3 regions of the Pseudorhodoferax sp. LjRoot39 genome follow, and region 1 is predicted to be linked to each of the others. Evidence: predicted binding sites of a transcription regulator. Region 1 holds the regulator's gene; each other region holds the start of a gene.
The links. The regulator sigma-54, encoded in region 1, starts transcription at its own class of promoters, with help from an activator protein. The targets are predictions, from matches to a motif close to TGGCANGNAANCTGCTTT.

Region 1 (4,677 bases):
ACACGGTGGTCGTCGGGGCGTGCTGGGCGGCCTGGGCGTCCTCGCGCAGTGCAGCCCAGACATGCGCCTGGAACGGCGCCAGCCGCTCGAAGCCGAAGCGCCGGTTCAGGCCCGGCGCGATGCCGCAGGCGATCTGCGCGGCCTCGATGGCGATGGTGCCGCTGCCGCAGCAGGGGTCGTACAGCGGCGTCTGGGCGTCCCAGCCGCTGGCCGCGAGCATGGCGGCGGCCAGGGTTTCCTTGAGCGGGGCGTCGCCCTTGTCTTCGCGCCAGCCGCGCTTGAACAGCGGCTCGCCGGAACTGTCGATGTACAGCTGCAGCCGGTCGGTGGTCAGGTGGGCGTAGACGCGCACCTGGGGAAAGCGCGTGTCCACGTCAGGCCGCGAACCGGTCTTGTCGCGGAAGCGGTCGGCGATGGCGTCCTTGATGCGCAGCGCGGCGAAGTTCAGGCTCTGCAGCGGGCTGTGCTGCGCCGTGAGTTCGATCTTGAAGCTCTGGCGCGGCGTGAACCAGGCTTCCCAGGCGACGTTGGAGGCGATCGCATAGAGATCCTGCTCCTGGCGGTAGTCGCCGTGGGCCAACTCGATCAGCACGCGCTGGCACAGCCGGCTGTGCAGGTTCAGCCGCATGGCGTCGCGCCAGGAGGCGGTCAGCCGAACGCCGGCACGGCGGGCCTGGACGGGCGCGCCGGCGATGCGCGCGGCCTCGTCGGCCAGCATGGCTTCGACACCTGCCGCACAGGGCAGGAACAAGCGCAGGTTTTGCATTTCAGTGCTCCATGGCGCCGCGCGCCGCGTGCCAAGCACAAGGTCGGCTTGCACAGCGCGGTTCAGAAGGCCGCGGAGCAGGCCATGCCAGCAGACGCCGCGGAACGGGCTCTGCCCGGCCGCTGGCGGCGCCCCTGGAGGGGGATGGGATGGCTACACGCAGTGAGCCATCCAAACGGGGTGGACTCATCACAGCGCTTTGCGCAGGTTGGTGGGGGCGATGCGCAGGGCTTCGCGGTACTTGGCGACGGTGCGGCGTGCGCACTCGATGCCCTGCTCCTTGAGCATCTCGGAGAGCTGGCTGTCCGACAGCGGCTTCTTGCTGTCCTCGGCCGTGACGAACTGCTTGATCAGTGCGCGCACGGCCGTGCTCGAGGCGTTGCCGCCGGTCTCGGTGCCCAGCGAGGAACCGAAGAAGTACTTGAGCTCGAAGGTGCCGAAGGGCGTGGCCATGTACTTGGCCGTGGTCACGCGGCTGATGGTGGATTCGTGCAGGCCCAGCTCGTCGGCAATCTCGCGCAGCACCAGCGGGCGCATGGCCAGCGCACCGTGCGTGAAGAAGTTCTTCTGCCGCTCGACGATGGCGTTGGACACGCGCAGGATGGTGTCGAAGCGCTGCTGGATGTTCTTGATGAACCAGCGCGCCTCCTGCAGGCGCTGCTGCAGCGCGGCGGTGTCGGAGGCCTCGCGGCCGCCGCCGCGGTGCTGTTTGAGCGCGTTGGCGTAGATGTCGTGCACGCGCAGGCGCGGCATCACGTCGGCGTTGAGCTGGGCACGGAAGCGCACGTTGGCGCCGCGGCCGCTCTTGACGACGATGACGTCGGGCACGATGACATTGCGCTCCACGTCGACGAACTTGCGGCCGGGCTTGGGCTCCAGCCGCGTGATCAGCGCCAGCGCGGCCTTGATGCCGGCTTCGTTGTCGCCGCACAGGTTGGCCAGGCGGCGCAGGTCGCGCCGCGCCAGCAGGTCCATGGACTGGCGGCACATGCGCAGCGCCGTGCGCCGCAGCGGGGGCGGCACCTCGTCCTCGGGCAGGGCGCGGATCTGCAGCGCCAGGCATTCGCCCAGGTTGCGCGCGCCCACGCCGGGCGGCTCCAGGTTCTGCAGCAGGCGCAGGGCCACGGTGAAGCGGTGCACGAGTTCCTCGTGCGCCTCGGGGTCGTCGCCGGCGAAACCGGCGGCGAGCTCTTCCAGGCTGTCTTCGAGGTAGCCGTCCTCGTTGAGCGACTCGATCAGGAAGCGCAGCGCGGCCGTGTCCTCCTCGGACAGGCGCAGCGACAACGCCTGGCGGTGCAGGAAGCTGGTGAGCGACTCCTGGCTGCGCGCCAGCTCGGTGGCATCGGCCTCGCCGTCCTCGCCCTGCGTGGCGCCGTTGCGCGGCAGCGCATCACCGCCCCACTCGCCGTCGTCGGGCGCCACGTCGTGGGTGCCATCGCCGCCCCAATCGTGCTCGTCGGCCTGTCCGGTCAGCGGCGATTCGGATTCGTTGCGGTTCTCGGCCGGCGCCTCGGTGGCGTAGTCCAACCCGCTGGACAGCACGGCCTCGGTGTCGCGGTCTTCCTCGCGCACCGGGGTGTCGGCCTGGGCCAGGCCGAAGTCCTCGCCCGGCGCCTCGTCCATGGATTGCTCCAGGAACGGGTTCTCGTCGAGCATCTGCTCGACCTCCTGCGACAGCTCCAGCGTGGACAGCTGCAGCAGCCGGATCGACTGCTGCAGCTGCGGGGTCAGTGCCAGGTGCTGGGAGACGCGGAGCGAAAGGCCTTGCTTCATCGGGGCGGGGGGCCTTACATCCGGAAGTGCTCGCCGAGGTAGACCCGGCGCACTTCGGCGTTGTCGACGATCTCCGCGGGCGTGCCCTTGGCCAGCACCCGGCCTTCACTGATGATGTAGGCGTGGTCGCAGATGCCCAGCGTCTCGCGCACGTTGTGGTCGGTGATCAGCACGCCGATGCCACGGCCCTTGAGGAAGCTCACGATGCGCTGGATCTCGATCACGGCGATCGGGTCGATGCCGGCGAAGGGCTCGTCCAGCAGGATGAAGCGCGGCTGCGTGGCCAGCGCGCGCGCGATCTCCACGCGCCGGCGCTCACCGCCGGACAGCGACAGCGCCGAGGAGTCGCGCAGGTGGTCCACGCGCAGGTCCTGCAAGAGGCCGGTCAGGCGCGCTTCGATCTCCTTGCGGGTGAGCGTCTTGCCCTCGGGCGTGCGCTGCAGTTCCAGCACGGCGCGCACGTTCTCCTCGACCGTCAGCTTGCGGAAGATCGAGGCCTCCTGCGGCAGGTAGGACAGGCCCAGGCTGGAACGCCGGTGGATCGGCATGTGCTCGACCGACTGGCCGTCGATGGCGATGTGGCCGCCATCGGCCCGCACCAGGCCCACGATCATGTAGAAGGAGGTGGTCTTGCCCGCGCCATTGGGGCCCAGCAGGCCCACGACCTCACCCTTGTTGACGGTCAGCGAGACGTCGTGCACCACCTTGCGGCTGCCGTACGATTTCTCCAGCTGGCGCGCCACCAGGCGGCTGCCACCCACCTCGCCGAAAGCACTGTCCGCGGCCCCCACCTCAGTTCTTCTCCGTGCTGCCGAGCCGGGTGCTGGGCTTGAGCGGCGCGCTCGGCTGTGCCGGGGCCTTGGGCGCGCTGGCCGATGGCGCCGGCGACAGCATGGCGCGCACGCGTGCGTCGGGGTTGGTGCTGCCGGGCTTGGCCGCATCGACGGTGAAGACCTCGGTCACGTTGTTGTAGACGATGACGTTGCCCGTCACCTCGTCGTTCATGGTGCTGCCGACGAAGCGGCGCATCACGGCGCGGCGGGTGAAGATGACCTTGTCGGCCTTGCCGTCGTAGTCGATCACCTCGCCCTGGCCCTCGACATACTCGTCCACACCTTCGCGCTTTTCGCGGTAGTAGGCCAGCTCGCCCGGCGCCGCGGTGATGGTGGCGAACTGGTAGCCCTGGGCGTCCTTGCGCACCTCCACGCGCGCGCCGCGCGCCAGGATCGTGCCCTTGGTCACGACCACGCGGCCCGTGAACACATTGACCTGCTTGAGGTCGTCGTAGCGCATGGCATCGGCCTCGACGTTCATGGGCTTGTCGCGGTCGGCACGTTCGGCCAGCGCCAGTCCGGAAGACAGGGCAAGGGCCAGGCTGACGAGGAAGGAGGCGGTGGTGGGTTTCATGAAAGGCACGAATCTTGCTCGGCCATTGTAGCGGGCGTGAGCGAATGCAAAAACGACATGGCCCGCTGATGCGGGCCATTGTGCAGTGCAATATCGCCGCAGTCTACGACTTGGCCTTGCCGCGCTGCTCGACGATCAGTTGGTCCGTGACCGTGAGGGCGCGGTTCATGTTCTGCGCCAGCGTGCCGTCGGTGTAGTAGCGGCCGTTGATGCCGATGGCGGGCACGCCGGCCAGCTTGTAGGCGTCCTGCAGCTGGGTGGCCTTGCGCACCTTGGTGGCGACGTTGAACGAGTTGTAGACCTCGGTGAACTTGGCCTTGTCCAGGCCCTGGCTGGCAGCCCAGGCGATCACGGTGTCGTCGGTGTTCAGGCGCTGCTTGTCCACGTGGATGGCGTAGAAGGCCTTGCGGTGCAGGTCGTCGACCTTGCCCAGTGCTTCCAGCGCGTAATAGAGCTTTTGCAGCGGCACGAAGTCGTTGCGGAAGGCCACGGGCGCGCGGCGGAAGGCCACGTCCTTGGGCAGTTGCTTGACCCAGGACTCCAGCGCCGGCTCGAAGGCGTTGCAGTGCGGGCAGGCGTACCAGAAGAACTCGACCACCTCGATCTTGCCTGCCGGGGCTTCGGTGCCGGCTGGCTTGTCCAGCACCAGGTAGTCGGTGCCGGCCTTGGCTTGCGCCCACACGGCGGGGGCCTGGGTCAGGCCCAGTGCGGACACGGCCAGGCCGGCTTTC
Region 2 (4,677 bases), 1.6 Mb from region 1:
ATCTTCCAGCAGCCGTGCCAGCGGCATGCGCCCGCCCAGCCGCGTGCGGCTCAGCGCCAGCGCCTGCTCCCAGCCCGACAGCGTGCCGGCCACGGTGATCGCGGCCGCGCCGCCGCGGAACGGGATGGCGGGCAGGCCCGCGTAATCCTCGCGCCGCACGGCCGCGGCGCTGGCGCCGCAGGCGTCGATGCCCACCACCTCGGTGCCGCCGGCCCCAGGCAGGCCGACCAGCCAGAAGCTGTCGCCGCCGATGCCGTTCATGTGCGGGTAGGCCACGGCGATGGTGGCGGCCGCGGCCACCATGGCCTCGATGGCGTTGCCGCCTTCGCGCAGCACCGCGAGGGCCGATTGGGAGGCGAGGGCGTGGGGGGCGACCGCCATGCCGCGGCGGCCACGGACGGGCTGCGTCATGCTTCTTGCGCCACCGGCAGGATGGAGGCGTCGGCCTCGAAGCGCCGGCCCGCGCGCAGGCAGAAGGCCGGCGTCAGCAGCTGCTCGGTGAACACCTGCGTGCCTTCGTTGTCGGGCATGCGCCAGCGGCCGCGCGCGTCGTTGAGCACGCTCACGTCGGCGACACCGCCGACGCTCAACGTGCCGAGCTCGCCTTCCATGCCGACCATGCGCGCCGCGTTGCGCGTGACCATGTCGACCACGTGCGCGAGCGGCAGGCCCAGCGCCAGCATGCTCGTCATGGCCGAGGTCAGGCTGAAGCGTGTCCTGCCCTTGAACAGGTGGTCTTCCTCGTCGGGGTGGCTGTCCGGCGTGCCGGCCGGCTGCGGCACGGCCGTGTTGTAGCCGTGCATGTCGGCGCCCAGCGTGTCGGGCACGATGCCGGCGTCCAGCACGATGCGCGCGGTCTTGTAGCTGAAGTGCGAACCGTGGCCCACGTCGATCTTGAGTCCGCGCGCCACGGCCTCGGGCACCAGCGGGTGCAGCTTGCCGTTTTCCTCGACGAAGCCGCCCGGGTGGCGGCTGAAGGGGTGGGCCAGGATGTCGCCGGGTTTGAGCATCTCCACCACCTGGTTGAAGATGGAATCGGGGTTCACGGGCAGGCCGCCGGCCTCGGGCTTGGGCCACAGCTGGCCGAAGTGGATGTAGACCGGCAGCTCGGCCTCGCGGCCGATGCGCGAGGCGATGCGCATGACCTGCACCCCCCAGCGCGCGAAGCCGCCGATCTCGGCATGCGCCTTGAGGCCGCGCACGAGGTCGCGGTTCTGCCGCGCCGACTTCACGGTGGCGTCCACGTCCAGGCAGTCGGGCCGGTACATCTCGGGGTAGTAGTGGCCCTCCAGGCCGCCGACCAGGTAGGCCGACAGGAAGGCCAGCACGCGCGTGTGCGAGGGCTCGGCCACGTACTGGCGAAAACCCGGCAGCGTGATGCAGCTGGGCCCGCCCTGGTCGATGAGCGTGGTCACGCCCGAGCGCACGCCGCACAGGTCGGCGTTCATGCCGAAGCGGCCCGTCACGCCCTGGTACACGTGGCCGTGGGTGTCGATCAGGCCGGGCAGCACCAGCTTGCCGCGGCAGTCCACGCGCTGGGCGCCATCCGGCACGGCGGCGCCCAGGTCGGTACCGATGGCGGCGATGCGGCCGTCGGTCACCAGAATGTCGAAAAGGCCGTCGCGGCCGGCGGTGGGGTCGATCACCCGACCGCCCTGCAGAACCATGCTGCTCATCTTCTTGCCTGCTTCCTGTTGTGGGTGTGCGAATTGATAGGTGGTATGCCGCATATTTTGTGCCAGCCCCGGAGCGCCGATCTGGTGCGTATGTCACAACCCTGCCCGGCTAGACTTTGCGCATGACAGAAGAAAACGATGCCCTGCCGGTGCGGGCCCAGTTGGACCACTACTGCGAACGCTCCGCGCTGTTCGCCCGTCCGGGCTTCCTGATCCGCCGGCTGCACCAGATCCACACCTGGCTGTTCACCGAGGAAACCCAGCAGTACAACGTCACGCCCGTGCAGTACAGCCTGCTGACCGTGCTGGCCGAGCACGGCGAGATGGACCAGAACACGTTGGCCTACGAGGTCGGCCTGGAGCGCACCAGCGTGGCCGAGGTGCTGCCGCGGCTGGAAGCGCGCGGCCTGGTCGAGCGCCGGCAGTCCGACGCCGACCGGCGCGTCAAGCTGGTGCGCATCGCGCGCAAGGGGCGCGCGCTGGCCAAGCGCATGGACGGCGCGGCCCAGCGCGCGCACGACCGCACCATCGCCTACCTGCCCGAGAGCGAGCGCGAGCGTTTCATGCTGCAGCTGATCCAGCTCGTGGAGTCGCACAACGACACCAGCGTGGTGCCCTGGAAGCTGCGCTGAAGGCCGCCGATCTGGGGTGTGCCCCGTTTTGGTTTGGCGGGGCTGGCGGCGCGCCACATCGGTGCGTCCAAGAGCCGGCAAACTCCCCATATATGTGGTGCACCACGTAGTTGGAGTGTGAAAATTTCCTTGTTTTTCAATGACCTGAATCAATGACTGCCGCGTGACCATGCGCTAGTGGCATGGCAGTTGCTCTGTCCCGTGCAACTGACAGGAGCACGGTGAACATGGGTCTGGAACAAGCGGTGGCGATCGTCACGGGCGCGGCACAGGGCATCGGCTACGCCGTGGCCCAGCGCTTCGGCGCTCGCGGCGCCAAGGTGGTGGTGGCCGACCGCAGCGGCGCCGACGCCGCGGCCGAGCGGCTGCGCGGTCAGGGCATCGACGCGCTGGGCGTCGCCGTCGATGTGTCTCAGCCCGAGCAGGTCGAATCCATGGCGGCCCAGGCCGAGGCGCTGTATGGCCGCATCGACGTGCTGGTCAACAACGCCGGCATCTATTCCTCGCTGACGCCCAAACCCTTCGAGCAGCTCACGGTGGCCGACTGGCAGCAGGTGCTCGGCGTCAACGTGGTCGGCGTGTTCCTCGCCTGCAAGGCGGTGCTGCCGGCCTTCCAGCGTGCCGGCGGCGGGCGCATCGTCAACATCTCCTCGGGCGTGGCCTTCAAGGGCAACCCGGGCATGGCGCACTACGTGGCCAGCAAGGGCGCGGTGATCTCGCTCACGCGCGCGCTGGCCACCGAACTCGGCGTGCACAAGGTGCTGGTCAACAGCGTGGCGCCGGGCTTCACGCTCAGCGACGGCGCGCTGGCCAACCCGGTGCTGGTCGAGGGCGTCAAGGGCCCCTCGTTGCGCGGCCGTGTCTTGGCGCGCGACATGCTGCCGGACGACCTCGTCGGCGCCATCGAGTTCTTTGCCGACGCACCCTCGGCCTTCATCACCGGCCAGACGCTCGTCGTCGACGGCGGTGCCTACTTCCACTGAGGCGGCCATGGCATCCATCCCCGTCATCGACCTGTCCGCCGCGCTGCACGGCCGCGCCGACGAACGCCTGCGCGCCGCGCGTGCGATGGAAGCCGCCTGCACCGACATCGGCTTCTTCACCATCCGCGGCCATGGCGTGCCGCTGCCCGTGATCGAGACGCTGCGTGGCCATGCCAGCCACTTCTTCAACCTGCCGCTGGCGACCAAGCAGGAGGCGGCGCCGCCGGACGCAGCCGTGCCGCGCGGCTACCGCGCGCTCGGCTTCGACGCGCTGTCGCGCGGCAATGCGGGCGCCGCGCCCGGCGACCTCAAGGAGTATTACCACTTCGGCCGCGAGCAGTGGCCCGACGAACCCTACTTCACGGGCGAGGAGGGCCGCGGCTACTTCATCCCCAACCGCTGGCCTGCAGCGCCCGCCGGCTTCGCAGAAGTTGCCGCGGCCTACTACGCGCACATGGAGCGGCTGACGGGCGAGATGATGGCGCTGGTCGCACTCGCGCTGGGCATCCCCGAGGACTTCTTCGACGACAAGATCGATCGCCACATCACGGCGATGCGCATCAACTTCTACCCCGAGCAGAAGGTGGCGCCCGAGCCCGGGCAGCTGCGCGCCGGCGCCCACACCGACTATGGCCTCTTGACCATCCTGAACGGCGAGAACACCGCCGGCGGCCTGCAGGTCTGCACGCGCCAGGGCGCGTGGCTGCCCGTGGAGACGGCGCCCGACACCTTCGTCGTCAACATCGGCGACCTGCTGATGCGCTGGACCAACGACCGCTGGGTCTCCAACGTGCACCGCGTCGTGAACCCGCCGGCCGAGGCCGGGCCGGCCGCGCAGCGCATCTCCATCGCCTTCTTCCACCACCCGAACTACGACGCGCTGGTGGAGTGCATCGCGCCGCCCGGCCAAGCCAAGTACCCGCCTGTGCGTTCGGGCGACTACCGCACCGAGAAGTACCGGCAGACCCGCGTCTGACCGCACCACCCCACACACCACGATGAACGCACCCACCTCGCCCCATCTGCTGCAGGCCCTCGGCCAGGGCATCGGCCAGCGCGTGCAGCGCAAGGAAGACCAGCGCCTGCTGCTGGGCCGCGGCCAGTACGTCGGCGACATCCGCATGCCCGACATGCTGGACGTGGCCTTCGTGCGCGCGCCGCTGGCCCATGCGCGCATCAACGGCATCGCCAAGCCGGCCGGCTACGAGGCCATGGTCTACACCATGGCCGACCTGGTGGGCGCGCAGCCCATCCTGGCGGCCTCGGCGCTGCCGGGCTTCAAGCGCTCGGTGCAGTGGCCGCTCGCACAGGACAAGGTCCGGCATGTCGGCGAGCTGGTCGCGGCCTGCGTGGCACCCACGCGCGCCCGTGCCGAGGACATCGCGG
Region 3 (4,677 bases), 5.1 Mb from region 1:
CGTGATGAGGCGGCCGCCTTCCTCCATGCGCACCAGGATCTCGAAGTGCGGCGCGCGGTCCACGCCCGAAGGCAGCGGCACGATGGCCTGGGCGTACAGGCGCAGCCGGTCTTCGTCGAGCGCGTTCTGCAGCCGCGTGGCCCATTGCATCTGGCCTTGCTGCTCCATCAGCGCGTGGTCGTTGATCTGGTAGACGTGGATGCGGTTGCGGCCCTCGTCCTTGGCTGCATAGCAGGCGGCGTCGGCGGCCGACAGCACGGCGCCCAGGTCGCGGTCGGTGCCCAGCACGGGCACCAGGCCGATGGACACGCCGATCGAGAAGGACTTGCCCTCCCAGGCGAAGCGGAAGTCGGCGATGTCCTCGCGGATCGCATCGGCCAGGGTGATGGCGCGCTGCATGGGGCAGGACTCCAACACCAGGCCGAACTCGTCGCCGCCCAGGCGCGCCAGCATGTCGGAGGCGCGCAGGTGGCTGCGGACCAGCGCGGCCACCTGGCGCAGGAGCTCGTCGCCTGCCACGTGGCCGCAGGTGTCGTTGACGAGCTTGAACTGGTCCAGGTCGAGGAAGCACACCACATGGGTCTGGCCCTCGTCGCGCGGGCGGTCCAGCAACTCGCCCAGGCGGCGCTCGAACGCGCGCCGGTTCGGGATGCCGGTCAATGCGTCGTGGCTGGCCTGGTGCTGCAGCTCCTGGGCCAGGTTCAGCGTGACCGTCACGTCGTGGAACACCAGCACGGCGCCGATCAGAAAGCCCTCGCGCGAGCGGATCGGCGCAGCCGTGTTCTGCACCGGGATGGGCAGCTCGTCGCGCCGCAGCAGCAGTGCATGGTCGAGCCGCGCGACCACCTGGCCGCGCGTGAGCACCTCGCGCACGGGCACGGGCAGCAGGTCGCCGCTGTGGGCGTCGCGCAGCCGGTAGATCTCGTTGATGGAGCGGCCCTGGGCCTCGGCGGCCGACCAGCCCGTCAGCCGTTCGGCCACCGGGTTGATGTACTGCACCATACCCGCCTCGTCGGTGGTGACCACGCCGTCGCCGATGGAGGCCAGCGTGACCTGGGCCAGGTCGCGCTCGCGGTGCAGCTGGGCCTCGACGTGCTTGCGCTCGGAGATGTCGCGCACGGTGCCCGTGAAGCGCAACTCCGGCCCCACATGGTTCTCGCTGACCGAGATCTCGTAGACCACGCGCGGCGCCCCGGAGCGGACCTTGCGCAGCTCCAGCTTGGTGCCGGGGCGGCACAGGTCCTCGCGCGCTGCCGGCCCGCTGTAGCCGGCCTGGCGCAGCAGCGCCTGGAACGGGTGGCCGACCACCTGGTCGGCGCTGAGCTGCAGCAGCTTCTCCGCACCGGGGTTCAGGCTGGTCAGCACGCCATCGCGCGTGAAGGTGACGATGCCGTCGCGCATGTCGCGCACGATGGCGCGGGTCTGGTCGGTGGCGGCCTCCAGCGCGCCGATGACGCGGTTGTAGGCCGAGGCCACCTGGCCGACCTCGGTGAAGGGCTCCACCGGCACGCGCTGGCGCAGGTCGCCGCTGCGCCGGTGTTCCTCCATCGCGTCCACGAGTTCGATGAGGTCGGTGCGCGTGCCGTGCTCGGACACGTTCAGGCCCACGTGCTCGTCCTGCGGCCGCACGCGCAGCGGCCCGAAGCGGCCGATGCCGCGCAGCAGCAGCCAGGCCATCAGGCAGGCCCACAGGCAGCAGGCGAGGGCGCCCAGCAGTTGCACGCCGATCTGCTCCAGCCGCGTGTTGCCGTTGGCGATGCGCTCCAGGTCGCCGAACAGGCCGACCGACAGCGTGCCCCAGATGCCGGGCGCCAGGTGCGCCGGGATCGCGCCGACCGCGTCGTCCAGGCGCCAGGCCAGCAGCCACTCGGACACGAACACCATCAGCACGGCGGCGACCCCGCCGATCAGCCAGGCCGACAGCGGCGAGACCACATGGCAGTTGGCCGTGATCGCCACGAGGCCTGCGATGGCGCCGTTGATCAGGTAGCCGATCTCGCAGTAGCCGCGGCGCCAGATGCCCATGGCGATGCCGCCGACGATGCCGGCGGCACCGCCGATCACGGTGTTGACCACGATGCCGGGCACGCGCGCGTTCAGCGCCAGCGTGCTGCCGCCGTTGAAGCCGAACCAGCCGAAGAACAGGATCAGCACGCCCAGCATGGCCAGCGGCAGGTTGCCGGCCGGCAGCGGCCGCGGCGGCTCGCCCGGCACGAAGCGGCCGGTGCGCGGGCCGATCATGGCCACGGCCACCAGCGAGACCCAGCCGCCCACGCTGTGCACGACCGTGGAGCCGGCGTAGTCCACGAAGCCGAGCCGCGCCAGCCAGCCGCTGGGCCGGCCTTCCAGGATGCCGCCCCAGGCCCAGTGGCCGAACACCGGGTAGATCACCATGGCCACGCCGGCCGTCACCGCCATGTAGGTCGAGAAGCGCATGCGCTCGGCCACCGCGCCCGAGACGATGGTGGCCGAGGTGGCACAGAACATGAGCTGGAACAGCACGAAGGCCATCAGCGGCGCGCTCAGCGAGAGCTGGTCGGCCAGGCCGAAGTGCGAGAACCCCAGCCAGCCGTCCTGCGAGGCGCCGAACATGAGCCCGAAGCCGACCATCCAGTACACGGCCGTGGCGATGGCGAAGTCCGCCACGTTCTTGACCGCCACATTGATGGAGTTCTTGTTGCGCGTGAGGCCCGATTCCAGGCACAGGAAGCCGGCCTGCATGGAAAACACCAGGGCCGAGCAGAGCAGGATCCAGAGCAGGTCCAGCGGCTGGGCGGCGCTCACTGCCGCGCTCCGGCAGCGGCGAGCAGGAAGGTGAGGGTGGGAAAGGCGGGGGGCATCGGATCGGGTGTTTGTGTCTCCGATGCAGACAAGCAATTTGCATTCCCGGCTGTATGCCGGGATGGCCAACGTCAATCCAGGTGGGGTGCGAGCAGGTCCTCGATCCAGGCAGCAAAGGCCTGCACGCGGTCGGCCAGGTGGCGGCGGTGCGGGTAGACCAGGTGCACGGGCATGGGCGGTGGGCACCAGGGCGACAGCACCTCGACCAGGGCACCGCTCTGCAGGTGGTCCTGCACGTCGTAGGCCGGCACCTGGATCAGCCCCATGCCGGCCACGGCGCAGGCGATGTAGGTCTCCACATTGCCGGCGGCCACATTGCCGGGCAGCACGGCCGAGCGGGTGCGGCCATCTTCGGTCCATTCCCAGGGCGCGTAGCGCCCGCCCGCGGCGGGCGCGTAGTTCACCTGGCGGTGCTGCCGGGTCAGCAGATCCTGGGCGGTGCGCGGCGTGCCGTGGCGCGCCAGGTAAAGCGGGCTGGCGCAGCTGATCACCGCGAACGAGCCGAGCGGGCGCGCCACCAGGCTGCTGGGCGCCAGCGTCCCGACACGCAGCGCGCAGTCCACGCCGTCGTGCACCAGGTCCACGGCCCGGTCGCTGGAGCCGAGTTCGAGTTCCACGCCGGGGTGGCGGGCCACGAAGTCGGGCAGTGCCGGCGCCACCAGCCGGTGGGCGATCCGGCTGGGCATGTCCACGCGCAGCCGGCCCTTGAGGCCCTGGCCTCCCGCAGTGAACTGCTGTTCCAGTGCCTCCATGCCATGGACCAGCGAACGTGCGCGCTCCAGCAGGCTCTCGCCCTCGGCGGTGAGCCGCACGCGGCGGGTCGTTCTGTGCAGCAGGCGCGCGCCCAGGCGGGTCTCGAGCTGCTGCAGCGCACCCGAAACGCTGGCGCGCGGCAGGCCGAGCTGGTCCGCCGCCAGGGTGAAGCTGTTGCATTGCGCAATGCGCAGAAAGATGCGGAGGTGGTCCAGCCGGTCCATGATTGTTCGGGATTCCTGGATGGTGTAGACGAAGGTGCCGACTTTATCTCGATTGTTTCCAAACATAGACTTGCCCCTCCATTCCATACAAAGAGGTAATGCATGTCTTCTCCGACCCTCAAGGACAAAGTGGCTGTCGTGACCGGCGGCGGCAAGAATCTCGGTGCGCTGATCGCCCACCAGTTCGCCGACGGCGGCGCGCGGGGCCTGGTGCTGCACTACAACAGCGACGGCTCGCGTGACGAAACGGAAAAGACCGCCGCCGCGCTCAAGGCCAAGGGCGTCGACGTGCTGACCTTCCAGGGTGACCTGTCCGTGGTCGACAACTGCGTGCAGCTGTTCGACCGGGCCGTCGGGCATTTCGGCGAGGTCAACCTGGCGATCAACACCGCAGGCGTCGTGATCAAGAAGCCGATCCTGCAGGTCACGGAAGACGACTACGAGAAGAGCTTCGCGGCCAACTCCAAGGCGGCGTTCTTCTTCATCCAGCAGGCCGGCCGCGTGCTGGCCGAGCGCGGCAGCATCGTGACCATCGTGAGTTCGCTGCTGGCGGCCTACACCGATTCCTACGCCGTCTACCCCGGCAGCAAGGCGCCGGTGGAGCACTACACGCGCGCGGCTTCCAAGGAGTTCGGCGCCCGCGGCATCAGTGTCAACGCCATCGGCCCCGGCCCCATGGACACGCCGTTCTTCTACGGACAGGAGTCCAAGGAATCGACGGCCTACCACGCGTCGGCCGCTGCGCTGTCGGGCTACTCTAAGAAGGGCTTGACGGACATCGAGGACATCGCCCCGATCGTCAAGTTCCTGGTCACCGAAGGCTGGTGGATCACCGGCCAGACCATCTTCGCCAACGGCG

Region 2: a site for sigma-54 is predicted at 1,724-1,741, ahead of ACSQ4M_RS10320 (amidohydrolase/deacetylase family metallohydrolase). Genes of this name have one in related genera too.
Region 3: a site for sigma-54 is predicted at 2,871-2,888, ahead of amt (ammonium transporter). Genes of this name have one in related genera too.

Annotation. Positions count from the first base shown of each region.
Region 1 covers NZ_CAXUQL020000001.1:543,471-548,147, forward strand. Annotated here, with positions in the region: gene ACSQ4M_RS02540 (THUMP domain-containing class I SAM-dependent RNA methyltransferase) at 1-766, opposite strand, end outside; gene ACSQ4M_RS02545 (RNA polymerase factor sigma-54) at 956-2,539, opposite strand; gene lptB (LPS export ABC transporter ATP-binding protein) at 2,554-3,330, opposite strand; gene lptA (lipopolysaccharide transport periplasmic protein LptA) at 3,332-3,946, opposite strand; gene ACSQ4M_RS02560 (thiol:disulfide interchange protein DsbA/DsbL) at 4,050-4,677, opposite strand, start outside.
Region 2 covers NZ_CAXUQL020000001.1:2,174,308-2,178,984, forward strand. Annotated here, with positions in the region: gene ACSQ4M_RS10315 (gamma-glutamyltransferase family protein) at 1-411, opposite strand, end outside; gene ACSQ4M_RS10320 (amidohydrolase/deacetylase family metallohydrolase) at 408-1,676, opposite strand; gene ACSQ4M_RS10325 (MarR family winged helix-turn-helix transcriptional regulator) at 1,799-2,308, shown strand; gene ACSQ4M_RS10330 (SDR family NAD(P)-dependent oxidoreductase) at 2,536-3,291, shown strand; gene ACSQ4M_RS10335 (isopenicillin N synthase family dioxygenase) at 3,299-4,267, shown strand; gene ACSQ4M_RS10340 (xanthine dehydrogenase family protein molybdopterin-binding subunit) at 4,290-4,677, shown strand, end outside.
Region 3 covers NZ_CAXUQL020000001.1:5,647,371-5,652,047, reverse strand. Annotated here, with positions in the region: gene amt (ammonium transporter) at 1-2,784, opposite strand, end outside; gene ACSQ4M_RS26280 (LysR substrate-binding domain-containing protein) at 2,913-3,818, opposite strand; gene ACSQ4M_RS26275 (SDR family oxidoreductase) at 3,921-4,677, shown strand, end outside.